DNA from 3 places in the Pseudoxanthomonas sp. CCNWLW251 genome. Region 1 is predicted to be linked to each of the others. Evidence: predicted binding sites of a transcription regulator. Region 1 holds the regulator's gene; each other region holds the start of a gene.
What was found. The regulator HrcA, encoded in region 1, represses chaperone genes, less so after heat shock. The targets are predictions, from matches to a motif close to TTNGCACTCNNNNNNNNNGAGTGCNAA.

Region 1 (5,151 bases):
TCGCCGCGCCGTCCAGCAGCGCATCCACGTCGCGCAGGCGCGGCTCGTGTTCGGCCTGGCGGGCGAGGTCGGCGCGCACCTGCTGCAGATGGCGTGTCAACGAGGGGGCGTCGTCACCGGCCAGTTGACCCAGCGCCGCGTCACAGGCCTGGATCAGGCCGGTGGCGTGGGCCTGGCGGCGATGGCTGGCCACCAGGGCCTCCAGCGCGGTCGGCGACAGGTCTTCGCGCTGCAACTCGGCCAACTGGTGCTCCAGGTAATTGATCCTGTCCGAGACATCGCCCTGGCCGGACAATTGTTCGCGTTCGCGCAGGAGGGTGCTCCAGCGCAGCGCCGCGTCGCGCACGGCGCTGCGCTCGTCGCCGTTGCGGGCGAAGGCATCCAGCAGCGCCAACTGGCTCTGGCGGGCGAGCAGGGCCTGGTGTTCATGCTGGCCATGGATTTCCACCAGGCGGGCCGCGAGGTCGGAAAGCTGCGACAGCGTCACGCTGCGGCCATTGATCCAGGCGCGCGAGCCGCCGTCGGCACGGATCACCCGGCGCAACTGGCATTGTCCATCGTCGTCGAGCTCGTTGTCCGCGAGCCAGGTGTGCGCCGGAGAGCCCGCCGAAGCCAGGAACTCGGCGGAGAGCTCGGCGCGCTCCGCGCCATGCCGGACCACCCCGCTGTCGGCCCGCAGGCCCGACAGGAAGCCCAGCGCGTCCACCAGCAGCGATTTGCCGGCGCCGGTTTCTCCTGAAATGACGGTCATGCCATCGCCGAACTCCAGCTCGGCGGCGCGGACGACGGCGAAATCCTTGATGGCGAGGTGTCTGAGCATGCGGCGGATTGTAAGCGGTGCCGGCTCAGGTTCTGAGACGCGGGGAGCGCCCGGCTTGCAAAGCCGCAGGCGCGACGTTATCTAACGGGCATGAACTCACCGTCGCTCCCGCTGGATCCGCGCGCCCGCCAACTGCTGCGCACGCTGATCTCGCGCTATATCCGCGACGGCGAGCCGGTGGGGTCGCAGACGCTGGCCCGGCACGCCGGGCTGGAAGTCAGTTCGGCGACGATCCGCAACATCCTCTCTGAACTCGAGGAGGTCGGGCTGCTCAGTTCGCCGCACACCTCCGCCGGGCGCATCCCCACGGCACAGGGCTACCGGGTGTTCGTGGACAGCCTGGTGCAGGTGAAATCGCTCGGAGAGGGCGAAGTGGCCCGGCTGCGTTCGGAGCTGCCGGCCGGCGCCGGGACCCAGGCGCTGCTCGGCAACGCCTCCGAGCTGCTGTCGGCGATGACCCACTTCGTCGGCGTGGTCAGCGTGCCGCGGCGCGAGCAGTTCGCGTTCCGCTACATCGACTTCGTGCCGCTGGATGGCCAGCGGGTGATGGCCATCCTGGTATTCGCCGACAACGACGTGCAGAACCGCGTCATCGAAACGCGCCGGGCCTACGACCGGTCCGAACTCGAGCGCATCGCCAACTACCTGAACACCCAGTTCGCCGGCCGGCCCCTGTCCGAGATCCGCGCAAACCTGCTGCACGACCTGCGCAGGGCGCAGACCGAGATGGAGGGGTTGCTGGCCGAATCCATCGAACTGGCGGAGCAGGCCCTCACGCCGCCCAACGACGACGTGGTGCTGGCAGGACAGACCCGCCTGATGGGCGTGCAGGAACTGTCCGATCTGGAACGGCTGCGCGACCTGTTCGAGGCATTCGCCCGCAAGCGCGAGATCCTGCAGTTGCTGGAGCGCACGATCCGAGCGCCGGGCGTACGCATCTTCATCGGCGAGGACACCGGCCTGGCGCCGCACGACGGCGTCTCGGTGGTGACCGCCCCCTACATGGCGGGCGGGCAGGTGCTGGGCGTGCTGGGCGTCATCGGGCCTACCCGGATGGCGTATGACCGGGTCATTCCGGTGGTGCAGGCGGCGGCGGATGTACTCGGTGCGGCCTTGAATCCGGAAACGCCGGCCCCATAGGTTGGTGCTTGGGCGGCCGGACTTGCCGCGATGGGACCCGAAATGAACCAACACGAACACGATTCCGACCTGGGCGGCGGCAACGAGCCGCAGGACGTCGAAGGCGCGCTGATCGCCGAACTGGAAACCCTCCGCAACGAAGTGGACCAGCTGCGCGCGGCGTCGCTGCTCGAGCGCGCCGACCTGGACAACCAGCGCAAGCGCGTGGCGCGCGATATCGAGCAGGCGCGCAAGTTCGCCAACGAACGCCTGCTGGGCGACCTGCTGCCGGTATTCGACAGCCTGGACGCCGGGCTGGCAGCGGCGGGCAATGAGCCCAGTCCGCTGCGCGACGGGCTCGAGCTGACGTACAAGCAGTTGCTGAAAGTGGCCGGCGACAATGGCCTGACCCTGCTCGACCCTGCCGGCGAAGCCTTCAATCCCGAGCATCACCAGGCCATCAGCCAGGCCGATGCCCCCGGCGCGGACCCCGGCAGCGTGGTGCAGGTGTTCCAGAAGGGCTACGTACTCAATGGCCGCCTGCTGCGCCCGGCCCTGGTCGTCGTGGCAAAACACGACTGAACGCCTTCGCGGGGCGCTTGAACGGCGTCATCGCACCCTTATATCGAGACCATCCACCCGGCCACCGGCCGGATCCAGACAGAATTTGCTAGGGAGCATTCACCATGGGCAAGATCATCGGCATCGACCTCGGCACGACCAACTCGTGCGTGGCGATCATGGACGGCGGCAAGGCCCGCGTCATCGAAAACTCGGAAGGCGACCGCACCACGCCCTCCATCGTCGCCTACACCAAGGACGGCGAAGTGCTGGTGGGCGCGTCGGCCAAGCGCCAGGCGGTCACCAACCCGAAGAACACCTTCTACGCGGTGAAGCGCCTGATCGGCCGCAAGTTCACCGACGCGGAAGTGAAGAAGGACCTAGACCTGGTCCCGTACGCCATCATCCCGCATGAGAACGGCGACGCGTGGGTACAGACTTCCGACGGCAAGAAGCTGTCGGCGCAGGAAATCTCCGCGCGCATCCTGGAGAAGATGAAGAAGACGGCCGAAGCCTTCCTGGGCGAGACCGTCACCGAAGCCGTCATCACCGTGCCGGCCTACTTCAACGACAGCCAGCGCCAGGCCACCAAGGACGCGGGCAAGATCGCCGGCCTGGACGTCAAGCGCATCATCAACGAGCCGACCGCGGCCGCGCTGGCCTACGGCCTGGACAAGGGCGACGGCGGCGCCGACCGCAAGATCGTCGTCTATGACCTGGGTGGCGGCACGTTCGACGTCTCCATCATCGAGATCGCCAACGTCGACGGCGAGAAGCAGTTCGAAGTGCTGGCCACCAACGGCGACACCTTCCTGGGTGGCGAAGACTTCGACAAGCGCGTCATCGACTACCTCGTCGAGGAGTTCCAGAAGGACCAGGGCATCGACCTGCGCAAGGATCCGCTGGCCCTGCAGCGCCTGAAGGACGCCGCAGAGCGCGCCAAGATCGAGCTGTCCAGCTCGCAGCAGACCGAAGTGAACCTGCCGTACGTCACCGCCGACGCCTCGGGCCCGAAGCACCTCAACATCAAGCTGACCCGCGCCAAGCTGGAAGCGCTGGTGGAAGACCTGGTGAAGAAGACGATCGAGCCGTGCCGCATCGCGCTGAACGATGCCGGCCTGCGCGCCAGCGACATCGGCGAGGTCATCCTCGTCGGCGGCCAGACCCGCATGCCGAAGGTACAGCAGGCGGTGGCCGAGTTCTTCGGCAAGGAGCCGCGCAAGGACGTCAACCCCGATGAGGCCGTGGCGCTGGGCGCCGCGATCCAGGGCGGCGTGCTGGCCGGCGACGTCAAGGACGTGCTGCTGCTCGACGTGACCCCGCTGTCGCTGGGCATCGAGACGCTGGGCGGCGTGTTCACCAAGATCATCGAGAAGAACACCACCATCCCGACCAAGGCCTCGCAGACCTTCTCCACCGCCGAGGACAACCAGTCCGCGGTGACGGTGCATGTGCTGCAGGGTGAGCGCGAGCAGGCCCGCTTCAACAAGTCGCTGGCCAAGTTCGACCTGTCCGGCATCGAGCCGGCGCCGCGCGGCATGCCGCAGGTGGAGGTGTCGTTCGACATCGACGCCAACGGCATCCTGCACGTGTCGGCCAAGGACAAGAAGACCAACAAGGAACAGAAGGTCGAGATCAAGGCCGGTTCGGGCCTGTCCGAGGACGAGATCGCGCGCATGGTCGCCGATGCCGAGGCGCACCGCGAGGAAGACAAGAAGTTCCAGGAGCTGGTGCAGACGCGCAACCAGGCCGACGGCCTGCTGCACGCCACCCGCAGCGCCATCACCGAACACGGCAGCAAGGTGCCGGGCGACGTGATCGGCCGTGTCGAAGCCGCGATCGCCGACCTCGACACGGCGATGAAGGGCGACGACAAGGCGCAGATCGAAGCGAAGTCCAAGGCGTTGGAGGAAGCCGCCCAGTCGCTGTATGCAGCCGCCGCGTCGGAGCAGCCGGGCGCCGCCGATGCGGGCCAGGGCAACCCCGCGGACGACGTGGTCGATGCGGAATTCACCGAGGTGAAGGACGACAAGAAGCCGTAATGAGTGATTCGGGATTCGGGATTCGGAAAGGTGGAGCGCAAGCTCCACTTCTTCCGTCGCGGATCCTGGACATCGAACAGGCAGTTGCTTTTGCGAATCACCCATAACCCCTCACGAATCACGGCTCAATGAGCAAACGCGACTACTACGAAGTCCTGGGCGTGGCCCGCGACGCCAGTGACGAAGACCTGAAGAAGGCCTATCGCCGCTGCGCCATGAAGCACCACCCGGACCGCAATCCGGGCGATGCCGCCGCCGAGGCCGCGTTCAAGGAGTGCAAGGAGGCCTACGAGGTCTTGTCGGACGGCGCCAAGCGCCGCACCTACGACGCCCATGGGCATGCCGCGTTCGAACACGGCATGGGCGGCGGCGGTGCCGGTGGCCCCGACATGGGCGATATTTTCGGCGACATCTTCGGCAACATCTTCGGCGGAGGCGGTGCCCGCGCGGCGCGCCGCGGCGCGGATGTCGGCTACGTGATGGAGCTGGACCTAGAGGAAGCCGTCGCCGGGGTCGAAAAGCGCATCGACATTCCCTCGCTGGTCGCCTGCGCGCCGTGCAAGGGCTCGGGTTCGGCCGATGGCAAGGTGGAGACCTGCGGCACCTGCG
Region 2 (5,151 bases), on a different contig from region 1:
TCGCAGGCGCGCGTGCGACTGGTGGAAGCGGGACCGCGCGTGCTGGCTTCGTTTCCCGACGCACTGTCGGAAAAGGCGCGCAGGCAACTGGAAAAACTGGGCGTCGAGGTCGTGACCGGCACGCCGGTCAGCGACATCACCGACGAGGGTTACCGGCTGGGCGACGCCTTCGTGCCCGCGAAGACGGTGGTGTGGGCGGCCGGTGTGGCGGCATCACCGCTGGCGCGCTCGCTGGACGTGCCACTGGACCGCGCCGGCCGCGTGCCGGTGCAGCCCGATCTCAGCGTCACGGGTCATCCGGACATCTTCGTCGCGGGAGATCTCGCCGCCGTGACCTCGGACGGGCGTCCCGTGCCCGGCGTGGCGCCGGCGGCGAAACAGATGGGCCGGCACGTGGCGCAGGTGCTGCGTGCGCGACTGTCGGGTGGTCCGGCGCCCGGCGCGTTCCGCTACCAGGACTACGGCAATCTCGCGACGATCGGGCGGATGGCGGCGGTGGTGGATTTCGGTCGGCTGAAATTTTCCGGGCTGCTGGCGTGGTGGTTCTGGCTGACCGCGCACGTGTTCTTCCTGATCGGCTTCCGCAACCGCCTGGTCGTGCTGCTGAACTGGTGCTGGGCGTACTGGAGCTACCAGCGCGGCGCGCGGATCATCCTCGGCAAGGACGAGGATCAGCCGGGATCCACGCGGCAGGCATAGCAGCCGGGACGTGCGTTATGCACGTGCAGATAGGCGACACCGGGCGCGTCGAGCAGACGCTGCAGGTGCGGTGACGCGTTCGCGCCTTCCACCACCTCGGCGTCCCGCATCAGACCGTCCTCGTCATAGGCCCGTAGCGACAGCAACCGGCGCGGGAATGACGGCGGCAATGTGTCGTGGTATTCGGCGGCATGGATATGCAGCGCCGCTTCGCGCACGTAGATCGGCCCACTGGCGCGATACGGACCGGCGACATCGTGGTGCGGGTAGGGAAGCAGCAGCAGGGTCTCGCCCTGCTGCGCATCCTGCAGCGTAACGCGGCAGGGAAAGCCACGGTCGGCATCGGCGACGACGCGACGGATGTTGCGCGCCGCCAGTGCGGCGGCGTCGAGCGCGAACAGAGGACGGAAGGGTTCGGGCGACAGCCCGCGGATCACGAACGACATGGCATCACGCTGCGGGAAACGGGATGCCATGTTCGTGCCGCCCTTGAGGCGACGCTATCCGGATCTTGTCCGGCCTACTTCGGGTCCAGCGGATAGCGCTTGCCATCGGCCATGACCAGCTCGCCGTCGCCGATGCGCTCGCTGTCCGCATCGACCGTGATGAATTCGGCCTCGAGGCGGCCTGCGCCCTTGCTGCCTTTCAGGTCGAAGACATACAGCTCGCCTTCCGCTGCCCAGGACGCGTCACGGTCGAAGGCAGCCTCGCGGATGTCGCCGATGTGGCGTTGCACGACCGGATGCGCCTGCATCGCCGCGTTGGCCTGCAGCACGAAGATGCCATCCTGCCGCGCGAACGTATCGGGCACCTCGCCACGATCCGTATCGATGCGCGGCGACGCCAGTTCGCCCTCCATCGGCGCCTCGCCCTCGAACGCAATCTCGCGGCCATCGGCGAGCGTCAGCACACCCTTTCCGAGACGCTCGGTGTCGGCGTCCACGGTGATGAATTCCGCGAGGATGCGGCCGCGCCCCTTGTCGCCCGCCAGTGCGAACACGAACTCGTTGGCACCCTCGGCCTCGCCCGTGGCGGCCAGGTCGAATTCGAACGAGGCGAGCGTGCCGATGTGCTGCTGCACCAGCGGGTAGCGCTGCACGGCGACGCGCGCCTGGCGGGTGAATATGTTGTCCTGCATGTCGCCGAACAGGCCATCGACGCCCACTTCATCGGCGGGCTCGTCTTCACCGCGCGGCTCGCCTTCGAACGGCAAGCGGCGGCCATTGGCCAGCGTCAGCACGCCCTTGCCGAGGCGTTCGGTCTCGGCGCTGACGGTGATGAAGTCCGCTTCCAATCGCCCACGGCCCTTGTCGCCCACCACGTCGAACACGAAGGTGTTCATGCCCGGCGCGGCACCGGTAGCCTCCGTGTCGATCTCGAATGTCGTGATCTGGCCGATGTGCTGGCGGATCAGCGGATACCGCTGCGCGGCTTCCTGCGCCTGGCGGGTGAAGAGATCGGCGCCCGCCCCGACGTCCTCATCGTGGTCGTGCCCATGGTGGTCGTCTTCCGCAGCCAACGCGTCGGCGTCGCCTTCGATCACGTGCTCGGTGCCGTCCGACATCACCAGCACGCCGGGGCCGAGCGCCTCCTCCGTCGCACTGACGGTGATGAAACGCGCGGTGACGCGCCCCTTGCCACGGCTGCCCTCGACGTCGAACACCAGTACGTCCGGGCCGGGCTGGTCCATGCTCGCGGCATCGTCCAGCACGACCTTGCGAATCGCGCCAAGCTGCGCGGACACCACCGGATCGATCTGCATCGCGGCGCGCGCCTGCGCGTCGTATTCCTCGCGATCGATGCTGAAACTCACGCCGCGCGTTTCGCCGGAGGATTTGGTGTTGCCGGTTTCGGCCGCCATGGCCGCCATGGCCGGCGTGCCGCCCGCGCCCGCCCCCATGCCGCATGCCAATGCCAACGCGAGTACCCACTGCCGCTTGTTGCCCCACGCCATGCCCTGCTCCTTTAGTTGCCGCCCGAGGCGGATCGCGGCGTAGTGGATCACACTTCCGCCGATCGATGAACCTTGCAAACGAAAAGAGGCCCCTTACGGGGCCTCTTCAGTACGCTGACGCGATGCCGGGTCAGGCCGCGAACAGCGCCTTCATCTTCTTCAGCGCGTTGGCTTCCACCTGGCGGACACGCTCGGCGGAAATGCCGTACTCGTCGGCAAGTTCCTGTAGCGTGATCTTGCTTTCGCCATCCAGCCAGCGGCGCTTGATGATGTCGCGCGAACGCTCATCCAGATTCGCCAGGCCTTCGCGCAGCAGTTCCATCTGATTGTCTTCGCTGTCCGCACGCTCGTAGGCCTGCGAAGGATCCTCATCGTGGGCGACCAGGTAGCTGGCCGGAGAGGGCGGGGCATGATCCTCGTCCTCGTCAGAGGAGGCGTCGAAACCGATGTCACGACCAGACAGGCGCGCTTCCATCTCCAGCACCTCGCGCTCGGACACGTTGAGGTCCTTGGCGATGACGCTGACTTCCTCGGCATTCATCCAGCCCAGGCGTGTCTTGGACTTGCGCAGGTTGAAGAACAACTTGCGCTGCGCCTTGGTCGTGGCGACCTTCACGATGCGCCAGTTTTTCAGGATGAACTCGTGCATCTCGGCACGGATCCAGTGCACCGCGAAACTCACCAGGCGCACACCCATGTCGGGATCGAAACGCTTCACCGCCTTCATCAGGCCGATGTTGCCTTCCTGGATCAGATCCCCCAGCGGCAGGCCGTAGCCGTTGTAACCGCGGGCGACATGCACCACGAAGCGCAGGTGCGAATGCACCAGCTCGCGCGCTGCGTCGAGGTCTTCATCCTCGCGATAACGGTGGGCGAGCGCTCGCTCGTCCTCGACCGACAGCACCTGGATCTGGTGCACGGCACTGATGTAGGCGTCCAGCGAACCCAGGGCACTGGGAATCGGCAGGCTGTTGGTGACCAGGGCGGTAGTAGGAGTGTTCTGGCTCATGGGCAGGGATGTTAGCAGTCGGGGGGTTCGACTGCTAACCACCAGGGAAGTTCCCCATTGTCCTACGTCTGCAACAATCTCCCTCCGGCGGGCTAGTCCAGGAATATTCCTGCCCTATCAATTACTTGGCAATCCCGGATCACGTAACGCCCAGCTAGTTCGGAAATCCCTCACCCGCTCCGGCGATCTGGCGTTCAGGTTCGAGAGGACATCGCCACGACGGCGGGCGGCGCTTTCCGAGCCTGCCTCGCCAGCACCTGGGCGGCAAGGTCGTCGGCACCCTCCAAACGCGAAGGATGGAAGTCCCGACGCAGGTAATCGCGCAGGTGACGATGGGTGCGGCGCGCCATCCCATACCCCTTCCCGAGGTGATGGGCCACCTGGCGCCAGGAGGCCTTTCTCCACAACAAGCGATCCTGGGCCAACAGTGACGTCGCCATGCCGATCATCAACGCGTAGAAGAGCGTGGTTGTCGTCAGAGCGCCCAGCAGGCGCACCGAGTAGCGAGGCGCAATCGCCTGCAGCAGATCGTACGCGACTGCACGGTGCTCGATCTCTTCTGCGAAGTGCCATTCCATCAGGTCGCGCACACTTGGATCCGCCTCGACCAGGATCGACTGCGACAGGAACTCATACCCCAGGAATGCGTTGATGTGTTCGACGCAGCTCACCAGTGAGACCCGTAGCCAAAGCGGCGCGTAGCGGTCCATCGTGCGGAAGACGACACGATCAACCGTGCGCTCGAAGCCACGGTATGCGTATCCCTGCGCATCCAGGTTGTCCCAGTAGCGCTTGTGCGCCACTCCATGTTGCGCCTCCTGCCGGATGAACGCCTGGCAGCGCCCGCGCAGCGCGTCGTTGGCGACATGCGGCATGCACGCATTGAGCGTCCGGATATAGAAGGCTTCGTTCGCGGGCACCAGGATGGTGTATGCGTTGAGCAGCGACGAAACCACTTCGTTGCCCGGCAACCAGTGCCGGGGAATGTCGAGAGGAAGGCCTGCAACGAAGCGTCGCGGCGTGATGGATTCACTCATGTCTCGGCCCTGCCCGTGCTCACCGGCGAGGGCGAAGGCGTCCTGACCCACCGCATCGATTCACCCACAGCGGAGCGGTCGTCGAAGAGTATCGGCAGTGCACCCTTGCGATCATGGAGATGCCGGGGGCGCGGCGCCCTCCTGCGCCTGCCGCAATACGCGCAGGAGGTTGCCGCCCCAGATTTTCCGAATGTCCACTTCGGAGTAGCCTGCCGCCAGCAGCGCCTCGGTGATCCGTGGCAGGGCACTGACATCTTCCAGGCCAACGACGCCACCGCCGCCATCCCAGTCTGCGCCGATGCCGACATGATCCACGCCAGCAACCTTCAGGATGTGCAGCAGGTGTGCCATGTATTCGTCGAACGTCGCCCGTCTGGCGGGATACCGCACGTCTATTGCGCGGCGCTCGGCCAGATAGTCCGCCACGCGATCCGCCGGCAGCCTGTTTTCGG
Region 3 (5,151 bases), on a different contig from region 1:
TGATGCGGCTCACCGCCGGACTGCCCGCGCTGGTGATGTTCTGCAGGATATCGGCGACGGAATTGAAGCCCTGCTTCTGGATCTCCTCGCGCGAGATCACCAGCACCGGCGCGGCCGTCTCCACATCCACCTGTCGGATGCGCGACCCGGTCACCTCGATGCGATCCAGTGTGGTGGGCGCCGGCGCCTCCTGCGCGTGGGCCGTCGCCGCGGTGGCCGCGCACGCGACCAGGGCGACGCGGATCGCGTCGCGCAATGCATGTCGTTTCATTTGAATCCCTCTCCTCCGATGGCTGTCGTTCGCGTCGTGTTCGGTGAAAACATCGTTAAGCACCGAAGTTCGTACGCTACGGAGCCGGTCCGGCAGAGAGGTGTCCCGCGCGCGGCTTTGCCGGAACGCTTGTTGCGGTGTCGCGGTGCGCATATCGCGGAAAAACAAAAAGGCCCCGCATCGCTGCGGGGCCCTTCCTGGAACGGTGACGCGGGAAGCGGGACTTAGAAATCCATGCCGCCCATGCCGCCCATGCCACCGCCGGCCGGCATCGCCGGCTCGTCCTTCTTCGGAGCCTCGGCCACCATCGCTTCGGTGGTGATCATCAGGCCTGCGATCGAAGCGGCGTTCTGCAGCGCGGAGCGCGTGACCTTGGTCGGGTCCAGGATGCCGAACTCGATCATGTCGCCGAACTCGCCGTTGGCGGCGTTGTAGCCGAAGTTGCCCGAACCGTCCTTGACGCGGTTGACGATTACCGACGGCTCTTCACCGGCGTTGGTGACGATCTCGCGCAGCGGGGCTTCCATCGCGCGCAGGGCGATCTGGATGCCGTGGTTCTGGTCTTCGTTGGCGCCCTTCAGGTTGCCGATGGTCTGCAGCGCGCGGATCAGCGCGACGCCGCCGCCCGGGACCACGCCTTCTTCCACCGCCGCACGCGTGGCGTGCAGGGCGTCTTCGACGCGGGCCTTCTTTTCCTTCATTTCGATCTCGGTCGAGGCACCGACCTTGATCACGGCCACGCCGCCGGCCAGCTTGGCCACGCGTTCCTGCAGCTTCTCGCGGTCGTAGTCCGAAGAGGTCTCTTCGATCTGCGCCTTGATCTGCTTGATGCGCGACTGGATGCGCTCGGCATCGCCGGCGCCGTCGATGATGGTGGTGTTCTCCTTCGAGATCACGACCTTCTTCGCACGACCCAAGTCGTTGATGGTGGCCTTCTCGAGCTGCAGGCCGACTTCCTCGGAGATCACCGTGCCGTTGGTCAGCGTGGCGATGTCTTCCAGGATGGCCTTGCGGCGGTCACCGAAGCCCGGCGCCTTGACGGCGGCGACCTTGACGATGCCGCGGATGGTGTTGACCACCAGCGTGGCGAGGGCTTCGCCTTCCACTTCCTCGGCCACGATCAGCAGCGGCTTGCCGGCCTTGGCGACGCCTTCCAGCACCGGCAGCAGTTCGCGGACGTTGGAGACCTTCTTGTCGTGGATCAGGATGAAGGGGTCGTCGAATTCGACCTGCTGCGACTGCTGGTTGTTGATGAAGTACGGCGACAGGTAGCCGCGGTCGAACTGCATGCCCTCGACGACGTCGAGTTCGTTCTCCAGGCCGGAGCCTTCTTCAACCGTGATCACGCCTTCCTTGCCGACCTTCTTCATGGCCTCGGCGATGATGTCGCCGATGTTGCTGTCGGAGTTGGCCGAGATGGTGCCGACCTGGGCGATGGCCTTGTCGTCGGCGGTGGGCTTGGAGAGCTTCTTCAGCTCTTCGACGGCAGCCTTCACGGCCTGGTCGATGCCGCGCTTCAGGTCCATCGGGTTCATGCCGGCGGCGACGGCCTTGGAGCCTTCGCGGATGAACGCCTGCGCCAGCACGGTGGCGGTGGTGGTGCCGTCACCGGCATTGTCGGAGGTCTTGGAAGCGACTTCCTTGACCATCTGCGCGCCCATGTTCTCGAACTTGTCGGCCAGTTCGATTTCCTTGGCGACGGACACGCCGTCCTTGGTGATGGTGGGGGCGCCGAAGCTCTTCTCGAGCACGACGTTGCGGCCCTTCGGGCCGAGGGTGGCCTTGACGGCATTGGCGAGGATGTTCACGCCGCGCACCATGCGCGTACGGGCGTCTTCACCGAAACGGATATCTTTGGCTGCCATGTGCAACTCCAGGAGTATTGAGTGTGGTTCGTGAGGCGGGCAGGCCCGCCATCAGGAGGAATGCGGTGACGTGGGCGGCGGCGCGGAGCCGCCACGCGCGATCAGCCGAGGATCGCGAGGACGTCGTCTTCCTTGATGATCTTGTACTCGACGCCTTCGTACTTGTAGGGCGAACCCGAGTACTGGCCGTAGATCACCTTGTCGCCCACCTTCACCTTCGGGGCGCGCACGCCGCCGGTGGCGTCGATGAACTTGCCTTCGCCGACGGCGACGACTTCACCCTTGGTGGGCTTTTCCTTGGCGGCGTCGGGGATGATGATGCCGCCGACGGAGGTTTCTTCGGCTTCGATCGGCTTGACCACCAGGCGGTCGTACAGCGGCTTGATATTGCTCATGTCAATCCTCTTAAGTGATTGATTGGACTAGGAAAGGGGCGGCGATGTTAGCACTCCCCACGGGAGACTGCCAACGCCAGGGGCACAAAAACCCGACAGGGCCGGGATGCGAGGGATATCGGGGTGCCCGGCGCGGTTTCAAGGGCTGGGTGCACATATCGGTCGCGGGGGCGCCCGGACCGGGTCTGCGATAATCGATGCCCCATGCCCGTCTTCCTGATCCTGTCGACCTGTCCCGACGCCGACACCGCCCAGCGGTTGGCACGGGCGCTGGTGGACGAGCGCCTGGCCGCCTGCGTCAGCGTCAGCGTGCTGCCCGGCATGGTGTCGACCTACCGCTGGCAGGGCCAGGTGGAACAGGCCAGCGAGGTCCAGCTGCTGGCCAAGACTCCCGCCGACCGGCGCGACGCCCTGATGGCGCGGCTGGCCGAACTGCACCCGTATGAACTGCCGGAGATCCTGGCGGTCGAAGCCGCCACCGGCCTGCCCGCCTACCTGGCGTGGGTCGCCGCTGAAACCCGGGCCGATGGCGCCCCCTCGAGTTGAAGACCCAGACCCGATGACGCTGATCCGCACGCTGTTCGCCTTCCTGGCCGTATCCCTGCTCGCCGTGGTGGCACCCGCTGCATCCGCGGCGATCACCCAGGACGACCTGCTGCCGGTGGACGAGGCCTTCGTGCTGACGGCCACTGCACCGGCGCGGGACCGTATCGAGATCCGCTGGAAGATCACCGACGGCTACTACCTCTATCGTCACCGTACCAGCGTGGAGGCGGGCGCCGGCTTCGCGGCGCAGCCGTTGCAGCTGCCCAAGGGGAAGGCGTATCGCGACGAATTCTTCGGCGACGTCGAGACGTATCGTGGCGAACTGATCGCCGCCCTGCCCGGCCAGCCTGCGCCCGAGGCCGACAGCGTTACCTTGAAGATCAAGTATCAGGGCTGCGCCGACGCCGGCATCTGCTACCCGCCGCAGACACGCACAGTGAAGGTCGCGCTGCCGGCCGCTGCGGGCGAGGCGTTCGTACCGCTCGGTGCGGGTGCGCTGACGGGTGGACTGCTGGGGCAGAGACCGCAGGCGGGCATGGATACCCTGCCGCTGCCGGCCGAACAAGCATTCGGCTTCGAAGCGATCGCCTTCAATGGCAACGAGCTGCTGTTGCGCTTCACGCCGGCACGCGGCTATTACGTCTACCGCGACCGTACCTCGATGGCGCTGGAAGGCGCCGCTGGCGTGTCGCTGCAGGCACCGCGCTGGCCGGCCGGCAAGGCCCACCGCGATGAGCACTTCGGCGATGTCACGGTCTACTTCGAGCAGGCCGAAGTGCCGGTGCCGCTGCGAAGGGAGCACCCCAAGGCCGTGCCGGCCACGCTGCGCGTGACCTTCCAGGGCTGCCAGACCGACGGCATCTGCTACCCGCCGATGACGCGACGGGTGACGCTGTCGATCCCGGCCGGCGCGGCCACGCCGGCCAGCACACCCGACGTGCCCGCACCCGCCGCCGTCGCACCGCTGCCGGCAACGGCGATACCGGACGATGCGACCGCCAGCGCGCCGGCCACGCCCGCAACGACCGCAGCCGACGTGGAACGCACCCGTCCCCCCCAAGAGGTTCTGGCGCGCAACCAGCGCGGCGCCACATCCCTGCTCGCGGCGCTGGCGCTGGCCCTGTTCGGCGGATTGATCCTCAACCTGATGCCCTGCGTGCTGCCCATCCTGTCGCTGAAAGCGCTGTCACTGGCCGACAGCGGACGCAGCGGCGGACAGGCGCGCCGCAGCGCGCTCTGGTACACCGCCGGCGTGCTGGTCAGTTTCGTGGCGGTCGGTGCGCTGGCGATAGCCTTGCGCGCGGCTGGCCAGGCGCTGGGCTGGGGATTCCAGTTGCAGCAGCCGTGGGTGGTCGGACTGCTGGCCTATGTGATGTTCGCCGTCGGCCTGAGCCTGTCGGGCGTGTTCGCCATCGGCCATCGGCTGGCGGGCGCCGGGCACGGCCTGGCGTCGCGCAGTGGCGCGGCAGGCGATTTCTTCACCGGCGTGCTGGCGGTGGTGGTCGCCAGCCCGTGCACCGCACCGTTCATGGGCGTCGCGCTGGCGTACGCCTTCACCGCGCCGACACCGCTGGCACTGCTGGTGTTCGCGGTGCTGGGACTGGGGCTGGCGCTGCCGTTCCTGCTGATCGGCTTCGTGCCCGCGCTGGCCAATCGCCTTCCGAAGCCCGGCGCCTGGATGGAAACACTGAAGCAGGTGCTGGCGTTCCCGATGTACCTCACCTCCGTGTGGTTGCTGTGGGTACTGGGAAATCAGCGCGGCATCGACGCGGTCGGCCTGGCGCTCGCCGGCCTGGTGCTGCTGGCACTGGGGCTGTGGTGGTTCCAGCGTGTGCGCTTCGCCGCAGCGCCACTGCAGCGTGTGTCGGCGCTGATGCTCACTGTCGCCGCACTGGTGCCGCTGGCGATGGTGCACCGGCTGCCGGCGGAGGCTGCGGCGGCACCGACGGCCGACGGCCACGTGGCCTATTCGGCGGAACGTCTGGCAACGTTGCGTGCCGAGCGCCGCATCGTGTTCGTCGACATGACCGCCGACTGGTGCGTCACCTGCAAGGCCAACGAAAAAGCCGTGCTG

Region 2: a site for HrcA is predicted at 3,674-3,700, ahead of rpoH (RNA polymerase sigma factor RpoH). Genes of this name have one in related genera too.
Region 3: a site for HrcA is predicted at 2,579-2,605, ahead of WBN46_RS12235 (co-chaperone GroES). Genes of this name have one in related genera too.

The regions. Positions count from the first base shown of each region.
Region 1 covers NZ_JBBEGA010000001.1:73,547-78,697, reverse strand. The annotation lists gene recN (DNA repair protein RecN) at 1-820, opposite strand, end outside; gene hrcA (heat-inducible transcriptional repressor HrcA) at 911-1,960, shown strand; gene grpE (nucleotide exchange factor GrpE) at 2,003-2,521, shown strand; gene dnaK (molecular chaperone DnaK) at 2,626-4,542, shown strand; gene dnaJ (molecular chaperone DnaJ) at 4,671-5,151, shown strand, end outside.
Region 2 covers NZ_JBBEGA010000004.1:92,548-97,698, forward strand. The annotation lists gene WBN46_RS15305 (NAD(P)/FAD-dependent oxidoreductase) at 1-699, shown strand, start outside; gene WBN46_RS15310 (DUF1203 domain-containing protein) at 672-1,175, opposite strand; gene WBN46_RS15315 (hypothetical protein) at 1,220-2,653, opposite strand; gene rpoH (RNA polymerase sigma factor RpoH) at 2,784-3,662, opposite strand; gene WBN46_RS15325 (metal-dependent hydrolase) at 3,857-4,699, opposite strand; gene WBN46_RS15330 (dipeptidase) at 4,811-5,151, opposite strand, start outside.
Region 3 covers NZ_JBBEGA010000002.1:1,089,466-1,094,616, forward strand. The annotation lists gene WBN46_RS12225 (TonB-dependent receptor) at 1-277, opposite strand, end outside; gene groL (chaperonin GroEL) at 496-2,136, opposite strand; gene WBN46_RS12235 (co-chaperone GroES) at 2,238-2,531, opposite strand; gene cutA (divalent-cation tolerance protein CutA) at 2,736-3,077, shown strand; gene WBN46_RS12245 (protein-disulfide reductase DsbD) at 3,091-5,151, shown strand, end outside.